Regions from separate parts of the Desulfofundulus luciae genome, predicted to be linked through region 2. Evidence: riboswitches for the same ligand, from Rfam matches in the RefSeq annotation. Region 2 holds a riboswitch; the other holds the start of a gene.
The links. A riboswitch is a leader RNA that binds a small molecule or an ion and turns the genes downstream of it on or off. The one in region 2 is predicted to bind thiamine pyrophosphate.

Region 1 (10,469 bases), on a different contig from region 2:
CCGGTTACCCCTCACCTGCGGGCCATCGATGCCGTCTACCCTGCAGATTTGGGCTTTGAAGATGCCCGAGCCGGGGGAGTGACCACCGTGGCCACCGGTCCCGGCAGCGCCAATATCATCGGTGGGGAGATGGTGGCCCTCAAAACCGCCGGCCAGGTGGTCGACCGGATGGCGCTTCGGTCCCCGGTGGGCTTAAAAGCCGCCCTTGGTGAGAATCCCAAGCGCACTTACGGGCGCGAGAAAAAAATGCCTGCCACCCGTATGGCTTCGGCGGCCCTCTTAAGGGAGGCGCTGGCTAAAGCCCAGGAATACCAGCGCAAACTGGAAGCGGCGGCGGCCGGGCGGGGTGAACGTCCCGACCGGGATCTAAAAATGGAGTCGCTGGTACGGGTGTTGCGGCGGGAAATTCCATTAAGAGTGCATGCTCACCGGGCCGATGACATTATGACCGCCCTGCGCATTGCCCGGGAATTCAATCTTTTGCTGGTAGTGGAGCATTGCACCGAAGGCTACCTGGTGGCGCAGGAGCTGGCGGCCCATGGGGTGATGGCCGTGGTGGGGCCGATGATTACCAACCGGGCCAAGGTAGAGCTGAAAGGGATTTCCCTGCAAACTCCCCGGGCCCTGGCCGAGGCGGGTGTTACTTTTGCCATCATGACCGATCACCCGGTGGTCCCCATTCAGTATCTGGCCCTGTCCGCCGCCCTGGCCGTCCGGGGCGGGCTGCCGGAGGAAAGGGCCCTGCGGGCCATTACCCTGGATGCGGCCAGGATACTGGGCCTGGAAAACCGGTTGGGTAGCCTGGAGCCGGGTAAGGATGCCGATATGATCGTGTTAAACGGCCATCCCTTTGATCCCCGCACCCGGGTGATTAAAACGTATATTGATGGGCGGCTGGTTCACAGGTCTTGAAATTATATTAGCAGTTAATGTGCTGCCTAAAAGAAGTAAAATAATGAAAATATGCTTGGTTACGAAATGAGAGAAAATTGATGAAGAAATGATGAACTATATCACTAAAGTCGGGTTTTTTGAGATAGTTGACAGAATTATTAAAATATTAAATTATATCGGTGAAATTAAATATTTTTCAATGGAATTTACGGATAACCTGGCAGGATTAAGTGAATTGGTGTCGAACATGTAAGTCAACAGAAACGGAAAGATTAAACTTCGATGTAAATTCATGTCACAATATGTCGGAGGTGCAATGTGTGAGAAGGGAGACTCTTGATGTTTTAATAGTTGATGACCAACCCGGGGTGCGTTACCTGCTGGAGATACTTGTCAGGGAATTCGGTCACCGGGTGCATACCGCGGAGAACGGGCTGGTGGCCATTGAGAAGGTGCGCCAGATTCACCCGCAGATCATTTTTATGGATGTGAGGATGCCTTTAATGGACGGCCTGGAAGCCCTGAAGCGCATTAGAAGGATTGCCCCGGATACCATTGTTATCATCATGACCGCCTACATTTCCGAACAGACCAGGGAGCAGGCCCTGAAAAACGGAGCCCTATGCTGCATGGCCAAACCCTTTGACATTGAAAAGGTTAAGGCATTGATCCAGGATTTGACCTGGAATCGAAGACAGAACTGTTTTTGGGGTGAAAGTTACGTAATTTAAAATTTAAAGCAGGAAAAATTTTTTTGTTGACGAACAGTTATACAATATACAAATATACAAGTGAAAAGGTTTTATACCCATGGGGGTGCCCGGTACTGGTAAGTCACAGCTGGTTTTAAGCTGGCATGACGAGCCATGGTTCTCTTGTTTGCGTGACGCGGTGCCGGGCTGAGAAAAGCGTTTTTTCGCTTTACCCTTTGAACCTGATCTGGATCATACCAGCGTAGGGAAATGGGTGGCCGGCAGCGTACTATACCCATCTCCTTATCAGGTGGATGGGTATTTTTTATGGGGGTGGTTCCATGGGAGATCTTTACCGGGTCCTGGATGCCAATTTTAACCGCGCCCGGGAAGGGCTGCGGGTGGTGGAAGAAGTGGCCCGTTTTGTTCTTGACGATGCCGGGATGACCATGCGCATAAGGGATATACGGCACCGCCTGGGTATATTGCAGGAAAGTTTTCCCGGGCGGGGGACGGTTCTGGTGCAGTCCCGGGATGTGGAGGGTGACGTGGCCGCCCCTGCTCCCCCGGCCACGGGAGAGGAAATAACCAATCTTCTACAACTGGTTATGGCTAACTTTAAACGGGTGCAGGAAGCTGCCCGGGTGCTGGAGGAGTATGCCCGTCTTTTGCCGGTAACCGCTCCCTTTAAGGAGATCCGCTATGCCGCTTATCTGGTGGAAAGGGAAATGGTGAGCCGCCTGGTGCAGCTGGACGCGGGTGAAGCTCCTTCTTGTAAACCGGGAGGCTGCAGAGTTGATTACAGCCTCTACGTAATTACGGGGGATAAGTTCAGCCGGGGCCGGCCGGTGGTGGAAGTGGCCCGGGCAGCCATTGCCGGGGGAGCAACGGTTTTGCAGTTGCGGGAAAAGGCCTTTACGGCCCGCCAGCTGATTGACGCCGGACACCAACTGCGCCGCCTGACCCGGGAGAAGGGGGTAACCTTTATTGTCAACGACCGGGTAGATGTAGCCCTGGCAGTGGAGGCTGACGGTGTGCATTTAGGCCAGGATGATCTGCCCATCGGCATGGCCCGGCGCATTCTCGGCCCCGGCAAAATTATCGGCATCTCCACCCACAGTGTGGAGCAGGCCCTGGAGGCCCAGCGGCAGGGCGCCGACTATATCGGTGTAGGTCCCGTCTTTGAAACCCATACCAAGGATGATGTCCAGGCCCCGGTGGGTGTAGACCTGGTGCGGCAGGTGGCGTCGGTGGTAAGCATACCCAAAGTGGCCATTGGGGGCATCAAGGCATACAACGTAGAAGAGGTGATTGCTGCCGGGGCTGACGGGGTGGCAGTGATCACGGCAGTGGTGGCGGCAGAAGATGTATCCGGCGCTGCCCGCGAACTGCGTTCCCGGATCGAAAAAGCAAGGAGGTATTTGCCATGACTCAACTTTTAGCAGCCCGGGCAGGGGAAGTAACGGCGGCCATGCGCCGGGTAGCTGACAGAGAAAGAGTGCCGGTGGAAGAAATTTTAAGGAAAGTAGCTGCCGGTACGGTGGTTATTCCGGCCAATAAAAACCACGTCGGCCTGGATCCCTGTGGCATCGGAGAGGGATTGCGGACCAAAATCAATGCCAACCTGGGCACATCCACCGCTTTTGCCAGTATCGAGGACGAATTAGTCAAACTGGAAACCGCCTTAAAGGCCGGGGCCGATGCGGTGATGGACCTTTCTACCGGAGGAGACCTGGACGGCTGCCGCCGGGCGATTATTGCCAGGAGTTCCGTACCGGTGGGTACCGTGCCCATTTACCAGGCGGCAGTGGAAGCCAGGGAAAAACGGGGTAGTATTGTGAAGATGACGGCCGACGACCTTTTTGCCGTGATTGAAAAGCAGGCCGCCGATGGGGTGGACTTCATGACCGTGCACTGCGGGGTCACCATGGAAATCATTGGGCGCCTGCAAAGGCAGGGGCGCGTTACCGATATTGTCAGCCGGGGCGGTTCTTTCCTGGCCGGGTGGATGCTGCACAACGGCCGGGAGAATCCCCTTTATGAACAGTTTGACCGGCTGCTGGAAATATGCCTGCGTTACGACGTCACCTTGAGCCTGGGGGACGGCCTGCGGCCGGGATGCCTGGCCGATGCCACCGACCGGGCCCAGATCCAGGAGTTAATTGTACTGGGCGAACTGGTGGACCGGGCGCGGGCCGCGGGGGTGCAGGCCATGGTGGAAGGGCCAGGGCATGTTCCCCTGGACCAGGTGGCCGCCAATGTGCAGGTGCAAAAGACATTGTGCAACGGGGCCCCCTTTTACGTCCTGGGCCCGCTGGTTACCGACGTTGCCCCCGGCTACGATCACATTACCGCCGCCATTGGGGGAGCGGTGGCCGCCATGGCCGGGGCGGACTTCTTATGTTATGTAACCCCTTCTGAACACCTGGGACTGCCCACCATAGATGATGTAAAGGAAGGGGTGGTGGCGTCCCGCATTGCCGCCCACGCGGCGGACCTGGTCAAGGGTGTGCCGGGAGCCCGGGAATGGGACCTGGCTATGGCCCGGGCCCGCAAGGCCCTGGACTGGGAGGCCCAGATTAATCTGGCCATTGACCCGGAAAAAGCCCGGGCATATCGTGAGAAGCGCAATCCCGCCGGAACCAGAGCCTGCACCATGTGCGGCGACTTCTGTGCCATGGAGATTGTGGCCAGGTACCTGGGCGCGGAAAGGGTGGAAGAGTGCTAAGGGGATGGTAGAGTCTTGAAGCTCAGCGATCTGGGCGAGTTCGGCCTCATAGACCGTTTGTCCCGGGATTTGATCAACCGGCCGGGAGAGGTGGTGCAGGGCATAGGGGATGACGCGGCGGTTTTAAACCTGGAAGGCCCCTGGTGGCTGTTGTTTACCACCGACATGCTGGTGGAAGGGGTCCACTTTTCGCTGGATTATGCTACCCCCGCCCAGGTAGGCATCAAGACTGTGGCGGTTAATGTGAGCGATATTGCGGCCATGGGCGGCTGGCCCGCCCACGGCGTGGTTTCCCTGGGCCTGCCTACCCGCCTGTCTGTGGAGGAAGTAGAAGAACTGTACCAGGGTATCAGGCGGGCTGCCGGGGAATATGGCCTCAATATCGTGGGTGGAGACACGGTGATGAGCCCGGAGCGGCTGGTAATAAACCTGGCCCTGCTGGGGTTCGTGGAAAAAGGCCGGGCGGTCTACCGCAGCGGGGCCAGGGTGGGGGACTTGATCTACGTAACTGGCAGTCTGGGTAAATCCGCAGCCGGGCTGTACCTGTGCCAGCACCCGGATTTAACTATTGACCCCGGGATGGCAGCTTTCCTTAAGCGGGCTCACCTGGAGCCCCGGGCGAGATTGCGGGCCGGGCGGATTTTATCCAGCGCCGGGGTTACGGCCATGGATGACGTCAGCGATGGCCTGGCCGCAGAGCTGCGGGAAATCTGCCGGGCCAGCGGTGTGGGCTGCCGGGTGCGGGCGGGGGATATTCCCGTGGATTACCGGGTAAGGACGGTGGCCGCCATGGCCAATCACAATCCCCTGGATTGGGCCTTTTCCGGGGGGGAGGATTTTGAGCTGGTCTTTACCGTTCCACCCGGTAAAGCCAGGGGTGTGGAGGAAAGGCTTGCCGCGGCCGGCGAGGAATGCCGGTGCATTGGTGAGATTATCCCGGCGGAAAAGGGAATGGTTTTGGAACTGGCCGGCGGCCGTTGCATCCCCCTGGAGGCCCGCGGCTATGATCACTTTGCCTCTTCACAAAGAGTTTTGCCCCGGCCTGCCCATCGGTTATAATACTGGCAGGCTTCTTTTTTGCATGGTAGAATATGAAAAAGGTGGTTTCATGGCTTTGGTATGGCGAACCCGTTCTGCCGGGGAAACTGAAGAATTTGGCCGCCTTTTGGCCTCCGTCTTACTTCCCGGGGATGTCCTGTGCCTGCACGGTGATCTGGGTGCAGGGAAGACGGTGCTGGCCCGGGGCATCGCCCGGGGCCTGGGGATCACCGGGCCGGTGACCAGCCCCACTTTTACTTTAATTAACGAATACTCCGGCCGGCTGCCCCTCTACCATATGGATGTCTACCGTTTGGACGGGCCCGGGGATATGGCCGACCTGGGCTATGAAGAATACTTCTATGGTGCGGGCGTGACCCTGGTGGAGTGGGCCGGGCGGGTTGAAGAGGTTTTGCCTTCCGAACGGCTGGACATTTACCTTAAGGGATTCCCAGGGGAGCCGGAATTACGGGAAATTCTTTTAACCCCCCGGGGAAAGCGCTATGAAGAACTGGTAGAGGAGCTGAGCGCCCTTGTTCGTGCTGGGTATTGAGGCCGCCACGCCGGTGGCTGCAGTGGCCGTGGTCCAGGGGGAAAGGGTGCTGGCCGAGCGGATGGTTAACAACCTGCGCACCCACTCGGTGAACCTCCTGCCCATGATTAAAGCCGTGCTGGAAGACGCCCGGGTTACCCGGGAGGATCTGGGCGGCATCGCCGTTTCATCGGGGCCCGGTTCTTTTACCGGCCTGCGCATCGGCATGGCTACGGCCAAAACCCTGGCCCAGGTATGGGAATTACCCATTGTGGGTATCAGCACCCTGGACGCCCTGGCGTATCCTTTAACCGGCCAGGGCGGGTTAATTTGCCCTATTCTTAACGCCCGGAAAGATGAGGTCTATGCGGCGGTATATCGAACGGTCGAGGGGAAACTGGAACGCCTGGAAGGCCCTATGGCGGTCCGGCCCGGGGAACTGGTGCGGCGTCTTGAACCCCTGGAACTCCCGGTTACCCTGTCGGGCGACGGGGTGCCCATTTACGGCGAATTCTTTAAAAAACAACTGGGCAAGAGAGTTTTCTTTGCCCCGGGTAGTGCCCGCTGGCCCCGGGGTGCCCCGGTGGCCGAGCTGGGTTACCGGCTGCTGATGGCCGGGGAAGGAAAGGATCCCCTTGAACTGTTGCCCAACTACATCCGGTTATCCGAAGCGGAAGTGAAATGGCTCCAAAAACAAAAAGGGTAAGCCGGTGCATGCCTATGGAACTGACTTTTGCCGAAATGTCCTGCGATCATCTGGATGAGGTACTGGCCATTGAGCAGGCATCTTTTACCACTCCATGGTCCCGCCATGCCTTTACATATGAATTGTTGCAAAACGAGTTTGCCGTATACATCGTTGTTCTGGCGGGTCAAAAGGTGGTCGGCTATGCCGGGATGTGGCTGGTTCTGGATGAGGCCCACGTGACCAATGTGGCCGTGCATCCCCAGTACCGCCGGCGCCATATCGGACGGAAACTGATGCAGGAACTCATGCGCCGGGCGGTCACGCTGGGAGCCAGCCGTATGACCCTTGAGGTGCGCACTTCCAACCACGTGGCCCGGCACCTTTATACATCCCTGGGTTTCGTGGAACGGGGCCGGCGCCGGGGATATTACACCGACACCAACGAGGACGCCGTGATCATGTGGAAGGACCCCCTTGACGGCTTTAAAGGAGGTGGTACTGGATGAACCGTAATGTGCGCTTGCTGATCCGTCTGGCCGGCCTCGGGGTGGCCATGGTGGGGTTGCTGGCCAATTTACCCGCGGGCTGGACCATTGGGCTGGTGGTTGCCGGTCTGGCCGCATTTTTACTGGCCGGGGGCGGGGGGTGAGGTTGCTGACAGCAGCGGGTGGTCAACCCGTGGTTAACCCGTTGGAACAAAATGGCCTGAAAAGCGTCTGTAAGACCGGTAACATTTGTGAAAAGATAAGTCTTGACAACCGTGTTAAAAAGGTGTTAATTTATACTCAATTAATACCCCTACTGGTATTGGTACTTTCATATACTGGTATGGGTAGAAAGGATGCACGTATGAAAATCTCATCCCAAATTTAAGGAGGCGGAGGTTTTATGACCACTGGGGAGCTGAAAAACATTAAGGCCAGCAAAGTTGTGGACGCAAGGGGGGTTTCCTGCCCCGGACCGATTATGGCGGCAAAAAAGGCCATAGCGGATGTTAAGGTGGGAGAAATTATGGAGATTCTGGCCACTGACTCCGGATCCCAAAAAGATATTCCGGCCTGGGCCAAGAAAATGGGACACGAGTTTCTCGGTGTGCTTGAAGAAGCCGGTTACTGGAAGCTCTACGTAAAGAGGATGAAGTAATATGCCCGGGCAGGCTAACACAGGCAAAGATTTTTCCCCGAAGATCCTCGTCTTTTCCACAAACAACATTTCCGACCCGGGCATCGACCTCGCCGGCAGTTCCCACATGCACTACCCGCCTTCGGTTATGGTCATCAGCATGCCCTGCACCAGCGGCATCAAGCCCGAGTGGATTTTATACGCGGTGGAAAAAGGTTTTGACGGAGTTTTTTTGGCCGCCGACGGGGAAGAATGCGCCTATCTTCCGGACTGTGCGGAAAGGACGTCTGATATCGTGCAAAAGGCACAGGAGCTTCTCGGCCGGAAAGGGTATGAGCCCCAACGGGTGAGAATGTCGGCCATTTGCTCGGTCTGCGCCGGGCCGTTCACCAGCCATATGAAAGAATTTTCCGAGTCTTTGAAGAAGCTCGGACCCGCCAGGAAGGGATAAAGCATGAGCTACGATGTTCTCGTGATCGGCAGCGGGATTGGGGGTATGGAGTCAGCCCTCAAACTGGGGGACATGGGATACAAGGTCCTGCTGGTGGAAAAGGAAGCCAGTGTTGGCGGTAAAATGATTCTGTTGAGCAAGGTATTCCCAACCCTTGATTGTGCCAGTTGCATCTCCACGCCCAAAATGGCCGCCACAGTGCATCACCCCAATATTGAGGTAATGATTTATTCCGAAGTGGAGGAGATCAGGAGGCTCCCAAACGGCAGGTTTAACGTGAAGGTCCGCCAAAAGCCCACCTTTATTAACCACACCCTGTGCACCGGCTGCCGGCAGTGTGAAATGAACTGTAACGTAGCGGTTCCGGATCAATTCAACTTCGATATGGTGGCCAGGAGGGCCGCTTATATCCCCTTCCCCCAGGCCGTTCCGAAAAAGGCCGTTATTGAGCGGGAAGGTACATCCCCCTGTTCCTTCACCTGCCCGGCGGGCATAAAAGCCCATGGTTACATCGCCCTGGTCAGGGGTGGGAAATACCGGGAAGCCTTTGACCTGGTACTGGAAAGCACGCCCCTGGTGGGCAGCCTGGGCAGGGCCTGCTATGCACCCTGCGAAGGCGAGTGTACCAGGGGCGGCCTTGAGGGGCCCCTGCCCATCAGGAGAATTAAACGTTTTATTGCCGACCGCTATTACCGGGAGCACTCCGAGCCCGCGTCCAGCCCTCCAGATGAACTTAAGGACAAAAAGGTCGCCGTTGTGGGAGCGGGGCCGGCCGGCCTTACCGCCGCCTTCTTCCTGGCCAGGAAAGGCTACCGGGTGACCATTTTTGAAGCCCGGGCGCAGCCCGGCGGCATGCTGCGCACGGCCATACCTTCCTTCAGGCTCCCCAAACACGTGGTGGACAGGGATATCAAAAATGTAACGGCCCTGGGGGTGGAGATCAAAACAGGGGTGAAGGTGGAAGACCTGGAGGAGCTGAAAAATAGCGGCTTTGACGCCATATTCGTGGCCACCGGTACGCCGGGCGCTAAAAAGATGGGAGTTGAGGGCGAAGACCTGGACGGTGTGGTCAGCGCCCTGGATTTCCTGCAGCAGGTGAACCTGGACCGGAAGATCTCCCTCAAGGACAGGACGGTTGTCGTGGTGGGCGGCGGCAATGTGGCCATAGATGCGGCCAGGGTGGCCGTGAGGCTGGGCGCTAAAAGGGTGATCGTGCAGTACCGGCGAAGCAGGGCCGAGATGCCCGCCCATGACCGGGAAATTACGGCGGCTGAACGGGAAGGAGTAGAATTTCAATACTTAAGCGTGCCCAAAAAGTTTATCGGCCGGGATGGAATACTAACCGCAGTTGAAAGTATGAAGATGGAGCTGGGTGAACCGGATGCCGGCGGGAGGAGAAAGTCGAAACCGGTTGAAGGTTCCGAATACAGAATTGCGGCCGACATGGTCATAACTGCCGTCGGCCTTGAGCCCGAGACAAAAGCTTTTCAAAAGCTTTTGCAAATTAACGATAACCATACCATCAGTGTTGACCCGGAAACCTTGCAGACCACGGTGCCTTATGTCTTTGCCGGGGGAGACGTGGTCACCGGGCCCTCCATGATTGTCAACGCCGTCGCCCAGGGTAGACGGGCGGCTTTCTTCATCGACCGCTATTTAAAAGGGGAAGAGCTCAAAGGGGCAGATTTTGATTACAGGACGCCGGTTGTGAATAAGGAAAAGGTTATGGCCAGGCAGCAAAGCTACCGGACCCTTCTCCCGGTGGAGAGTGGCGAAATCCTGCGGGAGAAACCCGGCGATTTTTCGGAAACGGAACTTCCCCTGACTGAAGAACAGGCGCGGTACAGTGCCGGGAGATGCCTTGACTGCGGGATATGCTCCGAATGCCGTCAGTGTGTGGCCACCTGTCCGGCCAATGCCGTTGACCTGTCTATGAAGGAGGAGAAAAAGGAGTTTCAGGTCAATGCCGTGATCATAGCCACCGGGTTTCAACTTTTCCCCGCCCATCAAAAGCCGCAATACGGATACGGGAAATTTAAAAACGTCATTACCGGCATGCAGATGGACCGGTTGCTGGCTCCCACCAGGCCATACAACGGTGTGTTGAGACCATCCGACGGCAAGGTTCCCGAGAGCATAGCTTTTGTCCTCTGTACCGGGTCAAGGGACCAGTCCGTAAACAACCCCCTGTGTTCCAGGGTGTGCTGCATGTATTCGGTCAAGCAAAATCAGCTCATCATGGGTGCGCTACCTCTTGCGGACGTGACGGTTTATTACATCGATGTACGGGCCTTCGGCAAAGGGTATGAGGAGTTTTACGACCA
Region 2 (10,469 bases):
CGAATGGAACTACCAGCGGCAGTTGCTAAAGATCGAAATCGCCAGAGGCAGTTGCGATCCTGCCGCCCTGGAAAAGGATCTTTTCGATGTGGAATATTTGCTGGAAAGACCGCTTTTAAAGGCCATCCGGGCCGAAAAACGAGTTGTTTTGTTAATTGATGAAATTGATAAAACCGACCCGGAATTCGAGGCCTTTTTATTTGAGCTGCTGTCCGATTTTCAGGTATCCATTCCCGAACTGGGCACACTCAAAGCGAAGCAAATCCCGGCGGTAGTTTTAACCAGCAATGGTGAAAGGGAATTATCCGACGGGTTAAAACGCCGGTGCGTCTATTTGTACATTGATTATCCTACGGTGGAAAAGGAAGTGCGCATTTTGCAGGTCAAAGTGCCCCAGGCCCGGGAGGAACTGGTGCGCCAGGTGGTCCGGGCGGTACACTTCATCAGGTCCCGCCTGAAGTTGAAAAAGAAACCGTCCATTGCCGAAACCCTGGACTGGACCCGGGCCCTGGTAGCCCTGCATGCCGATGCCCTGACGCCGGAAATCCTCGGGCAAACCCTGAGCCTTTTCCTGAAAAACCGTGATGACCAGGAAACGTTAAAAAGGGAGGTGGGATTAAGCGGACTGGTAGAGCAGATCCGGGGGGTAAAGGATGATTCGCCCGGCCCTGCCGGGGCCACCTGTCATTGCGGCCACCATCACCGTTAGCGGGGGGAGCACACATGGAAATTGATCCGGTCACCCGGGCAGTGACCCGGGTAGAAGGGCAGGGCGAAAATACCCTGCACCATAACCTGGTACGCTTCACCCATATCCTGCGCCACCTGGGGATCCGGGTAAGCATGGCCGAAGCCCTGGATGCTTACCAGGCCCTGGCGCTGGTTGACCTTATGTCCAGGGAACAGGTCAAGGCTGCCCTGGGGGCGGTGCTGGTAAAAAACGCCTCCGACAGGCAAATTTTTAACCTGGCCTTTGATCGCTTCTTTGTCCCCCCGGAGGAAAAAAAGCGGCGGCGCATGTTAAGAAAACAGCTGGAGGAAGAGGAACGGCAGCGTCTGGCAGATGCCCGGGAAAAATTAAACCAGGCCCTTTCTCCCTGGTCCACGGAAGTAAATTTTACCCCGGAGGAAATCCAAACTTTTGCCCGCATGCCAGCACGGGAACAAAGGCGTTTAACGGAGCTTATCCGCCAGATGCACGGCAATCCGGTGAACAACCCGGGACACCTGATCGCCCGGGTAATGCAATCAGCTCTCAACTACTGGCGCTACTACTTGCTGAAAACCCAGGGGGAAGAAGCCAGGCGTCAACTGGAGGCAGAGCTGACCGGGGAAACGGAAATGGATGACGTAATTGCCGGTGTGGCCGCAGATTTTTACCGGGACCCGGATGATCAGCTGCTCCACCAGGACATGCAGCAGGTTGCCGATGCCGATCTGGAAAAGTTTACCTTAGCCCTTGAGCGCCTGTCCACACACCTGGCCAACCGGCTTTCCCGCCGTTACCGGAAAAGCAACCGCCGGCAAAAACTGGATATGCGCAGGACGATTCGCCGGAACATTGCCTTCGGCGGGTCACCCCTTAAATTATGCTACCGGTCCCGCCGCCGGCACCGTCCCCGTCTGCTCCTCATCTGCGACGTGTCCGCTTCCATGGCCCGCTATGCCCGGTTTGTCCTCCAGTTTATCTATGGTTTAAGCAGTGCGGTACGAGATATCGAAAGCTTCGTCTTTTCCGAGGATCTAGAACGGGTTACCCCTTACTTCCGGCGGGATGATGGTTTTGTACCCGTAATGACCGAGCTTGTTAATGCCAGCCGGCAGTGGGGAAAAACCACCGACTTTAACGTAGCCCTGAAAACTTTTCACCGCCACTGGCGCCACCTGCTTACCGGCGATACCCTGGCAATCATAGTCAGTGACACAAAGACCGTTGCCCCCCAGGAAGCCGCTCGAGAGCTGGCCTCTTTACGGGAGCGGGTCCAGGAGATCCTGTGGCTCAACCCCGTTCCCAGCAAGCAATGGCCCTATTTACCAGGCGTTAATGCCTTCCTGCCTTATGTACGCATGTTTGAATGCTATTCCCTGCATCACCTGGAAGCAATCCTGCACCGGCAAATGCTGAAGTAAAAGGACGGTAAAAAATTCACCGGATCATGAAATAAGTTAATTAAAACGGTTCTGGCTACAGGTGGGGGAGGTGAAACCTTGGCGATCAACAAACTGGAAAGCACCGCCTTTTTAGGGGATGAGCTATCTATTTTTAACTCCGTACACAATATGGTCGTTGCCGTAGACTATCAGGGCCGCGTGATCATTTTTAACCCCACCAGCGAACGGATTTTTAATTACCCGGCAGAAAAGGCCCTGGGTCGCCCCATCAGGGAGGTCGTTCCTTTTACTGGTCTCCCCAAGGTGTTGCAGACGGGAAAACCCCACATCGGACGCAAATTTGTCGTAGGCAATGCCCTGTATGTGGTCAACCGCACACCCATAATCCGCAATAACACCATTGTGGGCGCCATTGGCGTGGCTCAAGAAATCACCGAGTTGCAACATCTGGCACAGGAACTGGAAGAAATCAAGGAAATAAACGGCCTCCTGGAAAATATTTTTCACAGCACACACGAAGGCTACATTGCCATCGATAATGACGGCCGGGTCCTGATGCTAAACGAGCCCATGGCGGAACTGCTGGGCGTTACCATCGAAACGGCCGTGGGCCGGCACATCCGTGAGGTGGCTCCCGACAGGCGGTTGTTCCAAATCCTCTGGATTGGTAAATTACAGTATGGGGAAGTGGTACGGATCCGGGGCAGGGAAACGGTAGTCATGCGGGTACCCCTTTATAACCGGGGCAAGATGGTGGGCACAGTGAGTAAAGTAATGTTCCATGATGTGGAACAGTTGCTGGCCCTGGCGAAAAAGATCAGTACCCAACGGCGAAATTTCTCCTACCCTTCCACAACGCAAAACGACAACCAGACCGCGCGTTACACCGTAGACAACCTGATCGGTGCCAGCAGGGATATGATCCGGCTCAAGGAAACCATCCGGCGGGTGGCCCAGGGACCTTCCACAGTGCTGATCCGGGGGGAAAGCGGCACAGGCAAAGAACTGGTAGCACATGCCCTGCACACGGCCTCCCCCCGCCACCGGGGGCCTTTCATCAAGGTCAACTGCGCTGCCGTGCCGGAAAACCTTTTAGAATCGGAGCTTTTCGGTTACCAGGAAGGCGCCTTTACCGGGGCGAGAAAGGGCGGGCAAATCGGCAAATTCGAACAGGCCGATGGGGGAACAATTTTTCTCGATGAAATTGGAGATATGCCCCTGCCCATGCAGGCCAAAATATTGCGGGTCCTGCAGGAAAAGGAAATTGAGCGCCTGGGAGATACCCGGACCCGTGCCGTTGACGTACGGGTGGTGGCAGCTACCAACCGGGATCTGGAGGAATTAATCAGGCAGGGACACTTCCGGGAAGATCTTTATTACCGTTTAAATGTAGTTTCCCTTTATATCCCGCCCCTGCGGGAAAGACTCGATGACCTCCCCCTGCTGGTCAATCATTTTATCAAGAAATTCAACCGGGAATTTGGTCTTCTGGTGCGGGGTGTGTCACCGGAAGTCTGGGAGATGCTTTGCGCCTACGATTGGCCGGGCAACGTGCGGGAACTGGAAAACGTAATGGAAAGGGCTTTTAACCTGGTGGAAGGAGATACCATTGAAGTTAAACATATGCCCCCCTACCTTCAGAAAATGAGCCAGGGCAAGAAGAGAAACCTGCACAACCGCACGCTGGCAACATTACTCCAGGAGGTGGAAAAGGAAGCCCTCCTGGAAGCCCTGGCTACTGCCGGTGGTAATAAAATGCAGGCGGCCAAAACTCTGGGTATTTCCAGGGCCTGGTTGTATAAGAAGATGAAACAGTACGGCATCAGGGGATAAAAAAATTTTTACCCCATAAAAAGGAGGATAACCGGCCGGAAATATCGAAGTAGCAATTTCAGGCGGCCGTATTTAAAATGGCTTAAAAGGCAAGGGTTACCTTTAAGCCGGGACGACCCGGCCTTTCACGCCTGATAAACCGGCAAAGTACAACGGGGAGCTCCTGTTAGGGGCTGAGAAAGGGCTAGTGAGCACCTGACCCGCTAAACCTGCTCGGGGTAATGCCCGCGAAGGGAAAAGCCGTACGTGCTGTTGACTGTGGCGCATCCTTTTGTGGGTGCGCTGTTTTTATTTGCCACCGGGATGCCCACCAGTCAACCGCTACAAATAAAGAAAAAAGGAGTGGTATTACAAAATGCACCTGGAAGACGTAACTATTTCCAAGGCTATTATCACGAGGTACCAGGAGGAACTGCTGGAAGCGCTGGAATCAGACGTGGCCGTAGTGGGCGGAGGTCCGGCAGGACTGGTGGCCGCCTATTACCTGGCCCGGGCAAACAAAAAAGTGGTTCTCTTTGAACGCAAGCTCAGCGTCGGCGGCGGCATGTGGGGCGGGGGGATGATGTTCAACCAGATTGTGGTCCAGGACGAAGCATTACCCCTTCTCAAGGAGTTTGGTATCTCCTTCAGGACATTCGAGGAAGGATATTATACGGCCAGCTCCGTGGAAGCCGTTGCCGCCTTAACCCTTGGTGCGGTACGGTCCGGAGCAAAGATCTACAACTTAATTTCCGTGGAAGACGTCATGGTCAGGGACAACCGGATAACCGGCCTGGTAATAAACTGGACCCCCGTTGATTTGGGCCGCCTGCACGTGGACCCCCTGACGGTACAGTCGGCATACGTCATCGACTGCACCGGACATGATGCCCAGGTGGCCAGTATGGTGGTCAAAAAAATGGGGGCGGTTTTAAGAACCAGGACCGGCAATCTGGAAGGAGAAAAGCCCATGTGGGCCGCGCGGGGTGAAACGGCCACCGTAGCCAATACACGTGAAATTTTCCCCGGGCTCCTCGTGGCCGGTATGGCGGCAAACGCGGTTTGCGGCGGCCATCGCATGGGACCGATTTTCGGCGGGATGCTCCTGTCAGGCAGACGGGCGGCCAGGCTTATTCTCGGTGAAGATGAAGAATAGAACTTGACATTGGGGAAAAAAAGGCTGTATATTTAATTATAAAAGTAGCTGTTATTAGATAGGGGTGAGGTTAATGGTAAAAACCACACGGATGACCAGGCAAAAAAAATTAATCCTGGAAATCCTGCGCAATACCGACACTCACCCCACGGCAGACTGGATTTACGAGCAGGCCCGCAAACAAATTCCGGACATCAGCCTGGGCACCGTGTACCGCAATTTAAATAACCTCAAACAGGCCCGGGAAATCATGGAACTTAACTACGGCAGCACGTTCAGCCGCTATGATGGTAATCCCCATAATCACTATCATTTTGTTTGCGATAGCTGTGGCCGGGTATTTGATCTGGATTTACCCCTGCTGAACAACCTGGAAAGAGAAGTAGAAAACCGCACGGGCATGCAGGTAACCCGGCACCGGCTGGAATTTTACGGGTACTGCCCTGATTGCCGGCAAAGACAACCGGGCGAAGCAGAGCAGTAAACTTCCATAGAGTTTTAAAAAGGGGGGGCTAAGAGCCACCCCCTTTTCTTTACGACCGGGAGCAGGATTTTGTCTGACTTAAACGAATGAGGATCATAGAAAAAAGGCTAGGTTGTCCAGGAGTGTTTGGAAGACCATGTTTATACACCTTCATGTACACACCGAATACAGTCTACTGGACGGTGCCGCCCGGATCAAGGAAGTAGTGGCCAGAGCCAGGGAACTGGGTATGGACTCCCTGGCCATTACCGACCATGGCGTTATGTTTGGAGTGGTGGACTTTTACAAGGCCTGCCAGAAAGAAGGGGTTAAACCCATCCTGGGTTGCGAGGTTTACGTAGCCCCCCGCACCATGAAAGATCGCACGCCCAGGGTGGATGACCACCTTTACCACCTGGTATTGCTGGCCGAAAACCAGACCGGGTATCGCAATCTCCTGCAGCTGGTATCTTTGGCCTACACCGAAGGTTTTTACTACAAGCCCCGGGTGGACAAAGATGCCCTGGCCCGCTACAGCGAAGGGTTAATTGCCTTAAGCGGGTGCATAGCCGGGGAGGTGGCCGACCGTCTCCTGGCCGGGGAGAAGGAAAAAGCCGTGGAAGCCGCCGCCCTCTACCAGGATATTTTTGGACGGGGGAATTTCTTTTTAGAACTACAGGACCACGGCCTTCCCGAACAACGCAAAGTCAACCGGGAACTTTTGCGCCTGCACCGGGAAATGAATATACCCCTGGTGGCGACCAATGACGTCCACTACGTAAACAAAGAGCATGCCGAAATGCAGGACATCCTGCTCTGTATTCAAACGGGTAAAAGTGTGGACGATCCTTCCCGGATGAAATTTGATTCCCAGGAACTTTACCTGAAAAGCGAGGAAGAAATGGCCCGTCTCTTCGGAGAGCTAAAAGACGCCATGGACAATACCCGCCTCATTGCCGAGCGCTGCCAGGTGGAACTAAGCTTCGGCCAGATCCATCTTCCCCATTATCAGGTACCCCCGGGTCATAACGTGGATAGCTACCTGGAGCAATTGTGCCTGGAAGGGGTACGACGTCGCTACGGGGAGATGACCGAGCCGGTACGGCAGCGGCTGGAATATGAGTTAAAAGTGATCCGGCAGATGGGCTATTCCGCCTACTTCCTGATTGTGTGGGATTTCATCCATTATGCCCGGCAACGGGGTATCCCGGTAGGGCCCGGCCGGGGTTCTGCCGCCGGCAGCCTGGTAGCCTACGTGCTGGGGATTACCAACCTCGACCCGTTAAAATACGGCCTGTTATTTGAGCGTTTCCTCAACCCGGAACGGGTCTCCATGCCGGACGTGGACGTGGACCTGTGCTTTGAGCGCCGGGGAGAGGTAATTAACTACATTACCAGCAAATATGGAGCCGATAAAGTAGCCCAAATTGCCACCTTTGGTACCATGGCCGCCAGGGCGGCCATCCGGGACGTGGGGCGGGCACTGAATATGCCCTACGGGGAAGTGGATAAAATAGCCAAACTGGTGCCCGCGGAACTGCACATGACCATTGAACGGGCCCTCAGTGAATCCAGCGAATTAAGGGAACTCTATGAACGGGACCCGCAGGTGAAAAAACTAATTGACACCGCCGCCCTCCTGGAAGGTATGCCCAGGCACGCCTCCACCCATGCGGCCGGCGTGGTGATCACCAGGGAACCCTTAACCCACTACCTGCCCCTGTACAAGGCCGCCGACGGTCCATTAACCACCCAGTTTGCCAAAGACCAGGTAGAGGAATTGGGCCTTTTAAAAATGGACCTCCTGGGCCTGCGCACCCTAACGGTCATTGCCGACACTTTAAAGCTCATCCGGGAAAGTGGCGGACCGGAAATAAACATTGATGAAATTCCCTTAGACGACCCGAAAACCTTTGCCCTGCTATGCCGGGGAGAAGGGAGCGGCGTATTCCAGCTTGAATCCAGCGGCATGCGGGCCCTGTTAAAAGAGCTGCGCCCGGAGGTTTTTGAAGACATCGTGGCCCTGGTGGCCCTCTACCGGCCCGGCCCCCTGGGCAGCGGCATGGTGGAGGATTTCATCAAGAGCAAGCACGGGGAAAAGAAAGTTACCTACCTGGACCCCAGGCTGGAACCAATATTAAGGGACACCTACGGTGTCATTCTCTACCAGGAGCAGGTTATGCGCATAGCCAGCGACCTGGCTGGCTTCACCCTGGGGGAGGCCGACCTTTTGCGGCGGGCCATGGGTAAAAAGAAGCCCGAAATTATTGCCGGGCTAAGGAACCAGTTTATCGAAGGGGCGGTAAAGAACGGGGTAGACCCCCAGGTTGCCGGGCAGATTTTCGATCTGATGGAGTACTTTGCCGGTTACGGTTTTAACAAAAGCCACAGCGCCGCCTATGCCCTGGTGGCCTACCAGACGGCCTACCTGAAGGCCAATTACCCGGCCCAATACATGGCGGCACTGCTTACCTCGGTGCGGGATAACACGGACAAGGTAGCGGCATACGTGGAAGAGTGCCGCCGTATGGGCCTGGAAGTCCTGCCTCCCGATGTCAACGAAAGCCGGGAAAGTTTTACCGTGGTTGACGGTAAAATCCGTTTCGGGCTGGCGGCAATTAAAAACGTGGGCGAGGGTGCAGTGCAGGCCATTATCAAATCCCGGGAGGAAAAGGGACCCTTCAAAAACTTTGCCGACTTCTGCCGGCGCCTGGACACGCGGATCATTAACCGGCGGGTGCTGGAAAACCTCATTAAAAGCGGAGCTCTGGATTCCCTGGGCCACCACCGGGCACAGTTGATGGCAGGCATTGAGCTTGGGCTGTCCATAGCCCAGCAATCGCAGCAGCAGCGACAGAACGGCCAGCTTACCTTTGAGCAGTTCTGGCAGGGAACAGGAGAAGATATAGTGCTGCCCCAGGTGCAGAAATATTCCCGTGCGGAAATGCTGGCCCTGGAAAAGGAGGCCCTGGGACTTTATATCAGCGGTCATCCCCTGGAAGAATACCGCCAGGCCCTGGTGGAAGAAACCACCGCTACGGTGGCGGAACTCGGGGAGGGGGAGCAGGCGGGGGTCACGGTCGGCGGCATGCTTACCACCCTGAAGCGCATCAGCACCCGGCGGGGGGAACCCATGGCCTTTGGCACCCTGGAAGATCTTACCGGGAGCATCGAAGTGGTTTTCTTCCCCCGCGTCTACCAGCAGTATGCTAAACTCATCATCCCTGAAGGGGTGGTGTTAATCCGGGGGCAAATAAGCTCTGCCGGTGATACATTAAAGATTGTTGCTGAAGAGGTATCCCCCTTACAAAAGAAAACCAGTGCCAGCCTTTATTTACAGTTCAGGGAAGCCACCCCCCAGCTAATCAGGCGGGTCCAGTTGGTCCTGCGCAGTTATCCCGGTTCCTCACCGGTCTACCTGTACTTCCCCCTGGAAAAGAAGCTGGCCCGGACTTCCCGGGACTACTGGATTAACCTGTCTTCACCGGTAGTCACAGAACTGGCCACCCTTTTAGGACCTGAAAACGTGAGAATAAAGGAATCACCCGGCAGGTAGCTTGCCAAAGACCTTGCTGTATGCTATGATGGAACTGCTAAAACCCAGCAGTCTACCTGAAAAGGGGGTACTTGCATGCCTGAGAGCTGGGAAATTAACGCCGACTATGTAGCGGTCAAGGCCCTGGAAAACGGGGTAACCATCATCGGCCTTACCCGTGGGAAGGATACCCGCTTTCATCATTCGGAAAAGCTTGATAAGGGCGAAATTATGATCGCCCAGTTTACAGAGCATACCTCGGCGATTAAAATCCGCGGCAAGGTAGAACTACTGACCCGGTACGGCGTCATGCGCAATGACGATCTGGCCTGAAAGTATCCAGGGTATATACTCTGGATATACTTATTGTTATCTTTAATTTATAAAGGACTTAAAAATCCCGGCCCCGGGGGTGGGAATCTTGTGGACTGTGGTTTATATTGCCCCAAATAAAAAAGAAGCGACCCGGATCCAAAACATTCTTTCCAACGAAGGAATACTGGTAAAATTGCGGGAACTCTCGCCGACCCATTGCGGGCATAACTGTTCGGTGGAAATTCTGGTACCGGAAGCAGAAGTGGACGAAGCCCTGGAAATAATAAACACCATTTAAATTCCTTTGGAGCGAGCAAAATGCTGGATATTTTTAAAAGACAGCGACAGCGTTATGCTACGGTCAATCCCGCCAGTCGGGAAATACCCGATGGCTTATGGGTAAAATGTCCCCGTTGCCACGAAATCCGGTTCACAGGGGAGCTGGGAAAACAATTAAAGGTTTGTGCCAGGTGCGGCTACCACTTTCGCCTCACTGCCGGGGAACGCCTTAAAATAACCATTGATGAGGGTACCTTTACCGAATGGGATGGGGACATGATGCCTGTAAACCCTTTCGGATACACCGAGTACGACGAAAAGCTGGCCAGGGCCCGCCAGGAAACCGGGCTGAACGAAGCGGTAGTCACCGGAGAAGGGAAAATTGGCGGACACCGGGTAGCGGTGGCCGTAATGGACGCCCGCTTTATGATGGCCAGCATGGGCACGGTGGTGGGAGAAAAGATTACCCGGGCCATTGAGCGCGCCCGGGAAAAACAGTTGCCTCTCGTCATTTTTGCCGCTTCCGGGGGTGCCCGCATGCAGGAAGGGGTACTTTCATTAATGCAAATGGCCAAGACATGCGCGGCCCTATCCGCCTTTTCCGAAGCGGGACTGCTGTACATATCCGTGCTAACCGACCCGACAACGGGGGGAGTCAGCGCCAGCTTTGCCTTTTTAGGGGATATTATCCTGGCTGAGCCGGGGGCACTAATTGGATTTGCCGGCCCCAGGGTGATTGAGCAAACCATTCGCCAGAAGCTGCCCGAAGGATTTCAAAGGGCCGAGTTTTTGCGGCA

Region 1: linked by a shared signal. The riboswitch ahead of J2Z49_RS12335 (thiamine phosphate synthase) and the one ahead of J2Z49_RS05215 (sulfide-dependent adenosine diphosphate thiazole synthase) in region 2 are both predicted to bind thiamine pyrophosphate.

The regions. Positions count from the first base shown of each region.
Region 1 covers NZ_JAUSUX010000025.1:11,502-21,970, reverse strand. The annotation lists gene J2Z49_RS12345 (amidohydrolase) at 1-912, shown strand, start outside; gene J2Z49_RS12340 (response regulator) at 1,215-1,625, shown strand; TPP riboswitch at 1,697-1,873, shown strand; gene J2Z49_RS12335 (thiamine phosphate synthase) at 1,901-3,016, shown strand; gene thiC (phosphomethylpyrimidine synthase ThiC) at 3,013-4,314, shown strand; gene thiL (thiamine-phosphate kinase) at 4,330-5,373, shown strand; gene tsaE (tRNA (adenosine(37)-N6)-threonylcarbamoyltransferase complex ATPase subunit type 1 TsaE) at 5,423-5,905, shown strand; gene tsaB (tRNA (adenosine(37)-N6)-threonylcarbamoyltransferase complex dimerization subunit type 1 TsaB) at 5,886-6,590, shown strand; gene rimI (ribosomal protein S18-alanine N-acetyltransferase) at 6,599-7,078, shown strand; gene J2Z49_RS12305 (hypothetical protein) at 7,075-7,221, shown strand; gene J2Z49_RS12300 (sulfurtransferase TusA family protein) at 7,461-7,715, shown strand; gene J2Z49_RS12295 (hydrogenase iron-sulfur subunit) at 7,717-8,145, shown strand; gene J2Z49_RS12290 (FAD-dependent oxidoreductase) at 8,149-10,469, shown strand, end outside.
Region 2 covers NZ_JAUSUX010000006.1:68,984-79,452, forward strand. The annotation lists gene J2Z49_RS05200 (AAA family ATPase) at 1-709, shown strand, start outside; gene J2Z49_RS05205 (vWA domain-containing protein) at 724-2,130, shown strand; gene J2Z49_RS05210 (sigma-54 interaction domain-containing protein) at 2,209-3,945, shown strand; TPP riboswitch at 4,089-4,199, shown strand; gene J2Z49_RS05215 (sulfide-dependent adenosine diphosphate thiazole synthase) at 4,301-5,080, shown strand; gene J2Z49_RS05220 (Fur family transcriptional regulator) at 5,154-5,564, shown strand; gene J2Z49_RS05225 (DNA polymerase III subunit alpha) at 5,701-9,099, shown strand; gene mtrB (trp RNA-binding attenuation protein MtrB) at 9,175-9,411, shown strand; gene J2Z49_RS05235 (putative signal transducing protein) at 9,500-9,691, shown strand; gene accD (acetyl-CoA carboxylase, carboxyltransferase subunit beta) at 9,712-10,469, shown strand, end outside.